One region of the Streptomyces sp. NPDC104367 genome, then DNA from elsewhere that is predicted to be linked to it. Evidence: riboswitches for the same ligand, from Rfam matches in the RefSeq annotation. Region 1 holds a riboswitch; the other holds the start of a gene.
The links. A riboswitch is a leader RNA that binds a small molecule or an ion and turns the genes downstream of it on or off. The one in region 1 is predicted to bind ZMP and ZTP.

Region 1 (4,400 bases):
ACGAGGGCCCGGCGTTGCGGGTGCCCGCCGCGGAGCCACTGGTCGTACGGGACGGCGGCCCGCTGGGATCACCAGGTACGGTCACTCGGTTCGGTGATCGCTGAGATCCCTGCCCCCGATCCCCCGCCGTACAGTGCGAACCATGTCGCGTGAGCGTGCAGACACTCCCCGTGGGGGCTTCGGCCAGGCAACGAAAGAGGTGGCACCTTGAGCACCCCGGCTCATCACCCGATTCCCGTCCGCCGTGGGCACCTGCGCGAAGCCGCCGAGAGCATCGAGCAGGCCACCGGCATGAAGGTTGAGATCATCGGAGGAACGCTCGTGATGTCGCCCAGCCCGAGCGGCAGGCGCGCCGGGATCGTCATCGACCTGCGCGATGCCGTCCGCCCCGGCCTTTCGGCTTCGTACGAGGCGTTCGAGAACGTGTCCGTTCCGATGCCTGATGATCCGGACGACTACGCGACCCCGGACCTGACCATCGGCCCCCGTGCGTTCAAGGACGACGACGGGTGGCTCCTCGACTCCGACGCGGTCGAACTGGCCGTAGAGGTCATCTCTCCGTCCGAGCGGCTCAAGGGCATCAACGAGAAGACCGCGTGGTACGCGGCCGCGGGCGTCGCCCGTCTCTTGCAGGTCGACCCGCGGACCGGCACGTGGTCGCTGTTCGGCCGGCCCGGGGAGGGCGAGTACCGGAGCGTCGTCCATGGCAACTACGGCGAAGAGGTGCCGTTGCCCGCCCACCTCGGTGGCGAGTTGTCCACGGCCGGACTCGGCCTGTACGGGACGCGGCCGGGACGCTGACCGCGGTGCCTCACCCGCTCAGCACCTCCCACAACTGCTCGACCCCCCACTCCAGGTCCTCCTCCTCCACCACCAGCGGCGGGGCGATCCGCACGGTCGTCCCGTGCGTGTCCTTCAGCAGCACCCCCCGCTCCATCAGCCGCTCCGAGACGGCCCGTCCCGACCCCACCGCCGGATCGACGTCCACCCCCGCCCACAGCCCCCGCCCCCGCACGGCCGTCACCCGTCCGCTCCCGGCGATCTCCGCAAGCCGCCGGTGCAGCACCTCGCCCAGCTCGGCCGCCCGCTCCTGGAACTCCCCGGTCCGCAGCATCGCGATCACCTCCAGGGCCACCGCGCAGGCCAGCGGGTTCCCGCCGAAGGTGGACCCGTGCTCGCCGGGCCGGAAGACCCCCAGCACCTCCGCGCTCGCGACGACCGCCGACACCGGCAGCACCCCGCCGCCCAGCGCCTTCCCGAGGACGTACACGTCCGGGACGACCCCCTCGTGCTCGCACGCGAAGGTCCGCCCGGTCCGCCCCAGCCCCGACTGGACCTCGTCGGCGACGAAGAGCACGTTCCGCTCCCGGGTCAGCTCCCGCACCGCCGGCAGGTAGCCGGCCGGCGGCACGATCACCCCCGACTCGCCCTGGATCGGCTCCAGCAGCACGGCGACCGTGTTCTCGGTCACCGCCGCCCGCATCGCCGTCAGGTCGCCGTACGGCACGATCTCGAACCCGGGCGTGTACGGCCCGAAGTCCGCCCGCGCCTCCGGGTCCGTCGAGAAACTGATCACGGTCGTCGTACGCCCGTGGAAGTTCCCGCCCGCGACGACCACCTTCGCCATCTCCGCCGGCACCCCCTTCACCCGGTACCCCCACTTCCGGGCGGTCTTCACCGCGGTCTCCACCGCCTCCACCCCGGTGTTCACGGGCAGCACCATCTCCATCCCGCACAGCTCGGCCAGCTCCGTGCAGAACGCGGCGAACCGGTCGTGGTGGAAGGCCCGGGACGTCAGCGTCACCCGTTCGAGCTGCGCCTTCGCCGCCGCGACCAGCCGGGGGTGGCCGTGCCCGAAGTTCAGCGCCGAGTACCCGGCGAGGAAGTCCAGGTAGCGGCGCCCCTCGACATCCGTCATCCACGCGCCGTCGGCCGTGGCGATCACCACCGGCAGCGGGTGGTAGTTGTGGGCGCCGTGCGCTTCGGCGGCGGCGACGAGGGCTTCCGTAGTGGTCACGACGACTCCAGAGAACGCGGCGAGATGCCCCCCTTTACTACCCTCTGCACCTGCCCGACTGGTGGACGCCACGACCCTCCGGCCCGGCGTGCCCGGTAATGTGACCAGCGGGCCGTGACTGGCGCGCTGGGATGGGACCGACCATCGGGGAGCGGCCCGCGTCGTGATCGAGTGCCGTGCGCCTGGGCCGCAACCGTGAACGCCGAACGCCACGTCCGGAGGTCCCGAATGACCGACAAGTCCGCGCCCCTGTCCACCGAGTCCACCGCCTACCGCGCCGCCCTCGACGTGATCCGCGCGGTCGAGCCGCGGGTCGCCGACGCGATCGGCCGGGAGGTCGCCGACCAGCGCGAGATGCTCAAGCTGATCGCCTCCGAGAACTACGCCTCCCCGGCGACCCTGCTCGCGATGGGCAACTGGTTCAGCGACAAGTACGCCGAGGGCACCATCGGCCGCCGCTTCTACGCCGGCTGCCGCAACGTCGACACCGTCGAGGGCCTCGCCGCCGAGCACGCCCGCGAGCTGTTCGGCGCCCGGCACGCCTACGTCCAGCCGCACTCCGGCATCGACGCCAACCTGGTCGCCTTCTGGGCCGTCCTCGCCGACCGCGTCGAGGTGCCCTTCCTGGCGAAGACCGGCGTCCGCCAGATCAACGACCTCTCCGAGGCCGACTGGGCCGAGCTACGGCAGGCCTTCGGCAACCAGCGGATGCTCGGCATGTCCCTGGACGCGGGCGGCCACCTCACCCACGGCTTCCGCCCGAACATCTCCGGCAAGATGTTCGACCAGCGCTCCTACGGCACCGACCCGGCCACCGGTCTGATCGACTACGACGCGCTGCGCGCCCAGGCCCGTGACTTCAAGCCGCTGATCATCGTCGCCGGCTACTCCGCGTACCCGCGGCTGGTGAACTTCCGGATCATGCGCGAGATCGCCGACGAGGTCGGCGCGACCCTCATGGTCGACATGGCGCACTTCGCCGGTCTGGTCGCCGGCAAGGTCCTGACCGGCGACTTCGACCCGGTCCCGCACGCCCAGATCGTGACCACGACCACCCACAAGTCGCTGCGCGGCCCGCGCGGCGGCATGGTCCTGTGCGACGACTCCCTCAAGGACCAGGTCGACCGCGGCTGCCCGATGGTCCTCGGCGGCCCGCTCCCGCACGTCATGGCCGCCAAGGCGGTCGCCCTGGCCGAGGCCCGGCAGCCCGCCTTCCAGGACTACGCCCAGCGCATCGTCGACAACGCGCGCGCGCTGGCCGAGGGCCTGATGCGCCGGGGCGCCACGCTGGTGACCGGCGGCACGGACAACCACCTCAACCTGATCGACGTCGAGTCGTCGTACGGCCTCACCGGCCGCCAGGCCGAGACGGCCCTGCTCGACTCCGGCATCGTCACCAACCGCAACGCGATCCCGGCCGACCCGAACGGCGCCTGGTACACCTCCGGCATCCGCATCGGCACCCCGGCGCTCACCACGCGCGGCCTCGGCACGGCCGAGATGGACGAGGTCGCGGGCCTGATCGACCGCGTCCTGGCCGCCACCGAGCCGGGCACGACCAAGTCCGGCGCCCCGTCGAAGGCCTCCCACGTCCTGGACGAGAAGGTCTCGACGGAGATCGCCCAGCGCGCGACGGACCTGGTGGCGGGCTTCCCGCTGTACCCGGAGATCGACCTCGGCTGAGCCGGCCTGCCTCCCGGGGCGCGGGGCCGCATCCGTGTGCGGCTCCGCCGCGGGGCGCGAACGGCCATCACCGGCCCGCAGTCCCCCGCGCCCCGGGACCGCCCTCCCACCGCCGGGCCATTCCCACCCTCACCCTCTGAGAGAATGGTGAGCATGGCCTCTGATCGACCCCGCGTGCTCTCCGGCATCCAGCCCACCGCCGGCTCGTTCCACCTGGGCAACTACCTCGGCGCGGTCCGCCAGTGGGTAGCCCTCCAGGAGTCCCACGACGCCTTCTACATGGTCGTCGACCTGCACGCGATCACGATCCCGCAGGACCCCGCGGACCTGCGCGCCAACACCCGCCTCGCCGCCGCCCAGCTGCTCGCCGCCGGCCTGGACCCGGACCGCTGCACCCTCTTCGTGCAGAGCCACGTCCCCGAGCACGCCCAGCTCGCCTGGGTCATGAACTGCCTCACCGGTTTCGGCGAGGCCGGCCGTATGACCCAGTTCAAGGACAAGGCGGCCAAGCAGGGCAGCGACCGCGCCTCCGTCGGCCTGTTCACGTACCCGATCCTCCAGGTCGCCGACATCCTGCTCTACCAGGCCCACGAGGTGCCCGTCGGCGAGGACCAGCGCCAGCACGTCGAGCTCACCCGTGACCTCGCCGAGCGCTTCAACGGCCGCTTCGGCGAGACCTTCACCATCCCGAAGCCGTACA
Region 2 (4,400 bases), on a different contig from region 1:
GCTCTGGTGGTCCTCAACGCCGTCATGGGCGCGCTGGGTTCGTACGTGCTGCGGCGGACGGCCGAGTCGGTGGTGCTCGGCGCGCGGCGCACCCTGTCCTCGTATCTGCTGCGGCTGCGGATCGCCGCCGTGGACCGCACCGAGCCGGGCGACCTGATGGCGCGGATCACCTCGGACACCACCCTGCTGCGCGAGGTCACCACGGACTCGCTGGTCGCGCTCGGCACCGGCGGCCTCACCCTCGTCGCCACGGTCGTGATGATGGGGGTGGTCGACCCGGTGCTGCTCGCCGTCACGCTCGCGGTGATCGCCGGGGCGGGCACGGTGCTGGGCCTCATCGTGCCGCGCATCAACCGGGCGAGCCGCCGGGCCCAGGACGCGGTGGGCGTGATGGGCGCCTCGCTGGAGCGGGTGCTGGGCGCCCTGCGCACGGTGAAGGCCTCGGGCGCCGAGCACCGGGAGGAGCAGGCGCTGCACGCGGCCGCCGAGGAGTCCTGGCGGCAGAGCGTGCGCGCCGCCAAGTGGTCGGCCGCGGCGGGCAACACGGCGGGGCTGGCGATGCAGCTGGCGTTCATCACGGTGCTCGCGGTGGGCGGCGCCCGGGTGGCGACCGGCGCGATCGGGGTGGGCACGCTGGTGGCGTTCCTGCTCTACGTCTTCTACCTGATGTCGCCGATCCAGCAGGTCGTCGGCGCGGTCACCCAGTACCAGACCGGCGCCGGCGCGCTCGCCCGGATCCAGGAGGCGCTGCAACTGCCCGCCGAACCCGCCTCCGCACCGGCCGAGTTGCCGGCCCCCGGCGCCGAACCGGCCGCCGTCGCCTTCACCGACGTGCGCTTCCGCTACTCCGGCGAACTGCCCTACGTCCACCACGGGGTCAGCTTCGCGGTTCCGGCACGGGGCATGACCGCGTTCGTCGGCCCGTCCGGCGCCGGCAAGACCACCGTCTTCTCGCTCATCGAGCGGTTCCACGACCCCGAGTCCGGCGTGATCACCCTCGACGGCCGTCCCCTCTCCGACTGGGAACTGCCGCAGCTGCGCTCGGCCATCGGGTACGTCGAGCAGGACGCCCCGGTGCTGTCCGGCTCGCTCCGGGACAACCTGCTCCTCGGCAACCCGGAGGCGGACGAGGGCGCGGTGACGCGGGTGGTGAAGACGACCCGGCTGGACGGGCTGGTCGCGCGGCTGCCGCAGGGACTGGACACACCGGTCGGGCACCGCGGCACCAAGCTGTCGGGCGGTGAGCGCCAACGTGTGGCGATCGCGCGGGCGTTGCTGCGCCGGCCCCGGCTGCTGCTGCTCGACGAGGCGACCTCGCAGCTGGACGCGGTGAACGAGGCGGCCCTCAGGGACACGGTCGCCGACGTGGCGCGGTCGACCACGGTGCTGGTGGTCGCGCACCGGCTGTCGACGGTGACCATGGCGGACCGGATCGTGGTGATGGACGCCGGGGAGGTCCGCGCGGTGGGCACGCACCGGGAGCTGGTGGCGTCCGACCCGCTGTACGCGGAGCTGGCGGCGACGCAGTTCCTCGCCACCGGGCACTGACGCCGTCAAGGCGTCACGGCGTCCCACGGCGTCCCAATGTCACGGCGCCACGGCGGAGGGCCGCCCCTCGCGGGACGGCCCTCGGGATGCGGTCGGGACGGTCACTACCCGATACCCGGCACCAGGCCCATGACCGGCGCGGCCAGGTCGGTCACCTGGTGCAGCTCGCTCAGCTTGTGGACGTCGTTCAGTCCCTGCACCTGCTCCGAGACCTTCGGGATGCGGTCCTGGTACTCCACGGGGATGTCGCTGCGGGCCAGCGAGTCGAGCGTGCCGAGCGCGGTGAGCTTCCCGGGGTGCTGGGCGCTCGCGTCGGCCGCGTTCGCCAGCGGCGCGGCGAGGCCGGTGACCCCGACGGCCAGACCGACGGCGGCGACGATACGTCGTGTTGAGATCATGTCCTCAGCAACGGCCCCGGCGCCGGGCCGGACACGGGCTGCCGGCCGCCCTCACCCGTCAGGAGGAGCGCCGGCCCTGCGTTTGCCGAGCCCGGCGGGGCGGAGGACGCTCGTGGTGAGGGGCCCTCGCGGTCCGCTCCGCATCGGACCGCGGGCTCCCCCAGGAGGTCATCATGGGCACCGCGACAGGCTCCACCTTCGACACCGACACACTGCGCCGGGCCATAGAGGGGAACACCGGGAACACCCTTCTGTCGCTCTACGCGGACGACGCGGAGATCCGCATCGTCGACCGCAACACCCAGCCCAGCCGTCCCAAGGTCCTGCACGGCCGCAAGGACATCGCCGCGATGCTGGACGACGTCTACAGCCGCGACATGACGCACACGCTGGACCAGTGCATCGTGCAGGGCGACCGGGCCGCCTTCAGCGAGTCCTGCGAGTACGAGGACGGCGTCCGGGTGCTCGCCGAGTCGATGATCACGCTGCGCGACGGGAAGATCACCGAGCAGATCATGATCCAGGCATGGGACGAGTAGTCGCACGGACCGCGAGGGTCCAGGTCAGCTCCCGGTTGACCTGGACCTTCTCGGCGCGGGCCACGCTGGGACACGCCCGCCGCGCGCGTCCCCGGGCGTCGGTCCTGCTGCTGCGGGCGATCCTGCGGCACGCGCACCGCCGCGAGCGGCGCTGACCGGCTCGGTTACGCTGGGGGCGGACCGTGACTGGCGCTGAGGTGGAGCACCACCGGGGAGCGGTCCGCACTGTCGATGCCGTGCGCCTGGGCGATCAGAACCGATCGGCTCAGGAGTGTGCCCATGACCCAGGCCCGTCTCATGGACGGAACCGCCGTCGCCCGCCGTATCGTCGAGGAGAGCGCGCGGCGGGCCGCCGGTCTCACCGCACGCACCGGCGTCACGCCGTGTCTGGCGACCGTGCTGGTCGGCGAGGACCCCGCCTCCGTCACCTACGTCCGGATGAAGCAGAACCGCAGCCGCAAGGCCGGTATCGCCTCCCGGCACGTGGCCCTGCCCGCCACCACGACCACCGAGGAACTCGTCGGCACCCTGCGGGAGTTGTCGGCCGATCCGGCGGTGCACGGCATCCTGCTCCAGCACCCGGTGGGCGAACACGTCGACGAGCGGGCCGCGTTCGAGGCGATCGCGCCGGAGAAGGACGTGGACGGCGTGACCTTCGCGTCGTTCGCCGCCATGAGCTTCGGTCTGCCGGGCTTCGTCTCCTGCACGCCCGGCGGCATCCTGCGCCTGCTCGACGCGTACGGCGTCGACCCGGCGGGGAAGCGGGCGGTGGTCGTCGGGCGCAGCGCGATCCTGGGCAAGCCGGCCGGCATGCTGCTGCTCGCCCGGGACGCCACGGTGACCTACTGCCATTCCCGCACCCGGGACCTGTCGGCGGCCGTCCGCGAGGCGGACATCGTGGTCGCCGCCGTCGGCCGGCCGCGTCTGATCCGCGGGCAGGACGTCAAGCCGGGCGCGGTCGTGCTCGACGCGGGCTACAACGACGGGAACATCGGTGACGTCGACTTCGACTCCGCCGTCGAGCGGGCCTCGCTGATCACGCCGGTGCCGGGCGGTGTCGGTCCGATGACCATCGCCGTCCTGCTGGAGCAGACGGTCGAGGCGGCCGCCCGGCAGCTCGGGGTGTGAGGGTCAGCGCAGCCGGGCGCCGTACTCCATGACGTCCGCGGCCCGCACGCCGTACGCGGTTGGGCACCTCGTGGCGCCGTACGGCGGACCGGGGCCGGGAGCTGCGTCACGCGTACGAGCAGCGGTACCGGCGCTGCGCCGGCGGCGCCCGGTCTGTTTCCTGGGCCGGGCTGCGCCCTGCTCACCGCGGTGGTGCCGGCGGCGGGCGCCGGCCAGGACGTCTGCCGGGGGTGGACGACATGCCACTGGAGGTCGACGCCCCGGGTGTCGGCGGGCTGGGTGTCGCCCCGTGGCCGCGGCCGTGCCGGTGCCGCCGACGGGCACCGTGCCGAGGTCGACGGCGTCGCCGGTCAGGGCCGCGCCGGAGGGCCAGCAGGTGGCCGTCGCGGGTGTCGACGTAGACGCGTCCCCCGTCGGTGGCCGGTACCGAGAACTTCGAGGCCGTGCCGATCGGGGCGGACCGGAGCAGCTTCATGTGTCCGTCGACCGGTACGGCGCTGTAGGCGCGCAGTTGGGCGTTGGAGCCGCTGGAGCCGTCCGCGCGCACGGCCCAGACGACGGCCGAACCGGCGGTGGTGCCGGTGGAGGTGACGACCGGTGAGCCCGAGGTGTAGCCGAAGGTGTCGGTGCTGGAGCCGGTGTTGCTCAGCGCGGGCGGACCGGTGCCGGTGACGCCGTACCGGAAGGCGCGCAGCGGGCCGCGGCTGCCGATGGTGTAGACGTAGCCGCCCTCGCCGCCGAACATGCCCGGGTGGCCCCAGACGCCTTCGTGGGGTCCGAAGGAGCC

Region 2: linked by a shared signal. The riboswitch ahead of ACZ619_RS07810 (bifunctional 5,10-methylenetetrahydrofolate dehydrogenase/5,10-methenyltetrahydrofolate cyclohydrolase) and the one ahead of ACZ619_RS33825 (glycine hydroxymethyltransferase) in region 1 are both predicted to bind ZMP and ZTP.

The regions. Positions count from the first base shown of each region.
Region 1 covers NZ_JBVJND010000028.1:125,494-129,893, forward strand. Annotated here, with positions in the region: gene ACZ619_RS33810 (ATP-binding protein) at 1-104, shown strand, start outside; gene ACZ619_RS33815 (Uma2 family endonuclease) at 208-801, shown strand; gene rocD (ornithine--oxo-acid transaminase) at 812-2,017, opposite strand; ZMP/ZTP riboswitch at 2,122-2,212, shown strand; gene ACZ619_RS33825 (glycine hydroxymethyltransferase) at 2,246-3,700, shown strand; gene trpS (tryptophan--tRNA ligase) at 3,854-4,400, shown strand, end outside.
Region 2 covers NZ_JBVJND010000004.1:114,484-118,883, reverse strand. Annotated here, with positions in the region: gene ACZ619_RS07830 (ABC transporter ATP-binding protein) at 1-1,548, shown strand, start outside; gene ACZ619_RS07825 (hypothetical protein) at 1,653-1,946, opposite strand; gene ACZ619_RS07820 (nuclear transport factor 2 family protein) at 2,120-2,485, shown strand; gene ACZ619_RS07815 (hypothetical protein) at 2,473-2,640, shown strand; ZMP/ZTP riboswitch at 2,658-2,740, shown strand; gene ACZ619_RS07810 (bifunctional 5,10-methylenetetrahydrofolate dehydrogenase/5,10-methenyltetrahydrofolate cyclohydrolase) at 2,765-3,613, shown strand; gene ACZ619_RS07805 (hypothetical protein) at 3,795-4,358, opposite strand; gene ACZ619_RS07800 (hypothetical protein) at 4,259-4,400, opposite strand, start outside.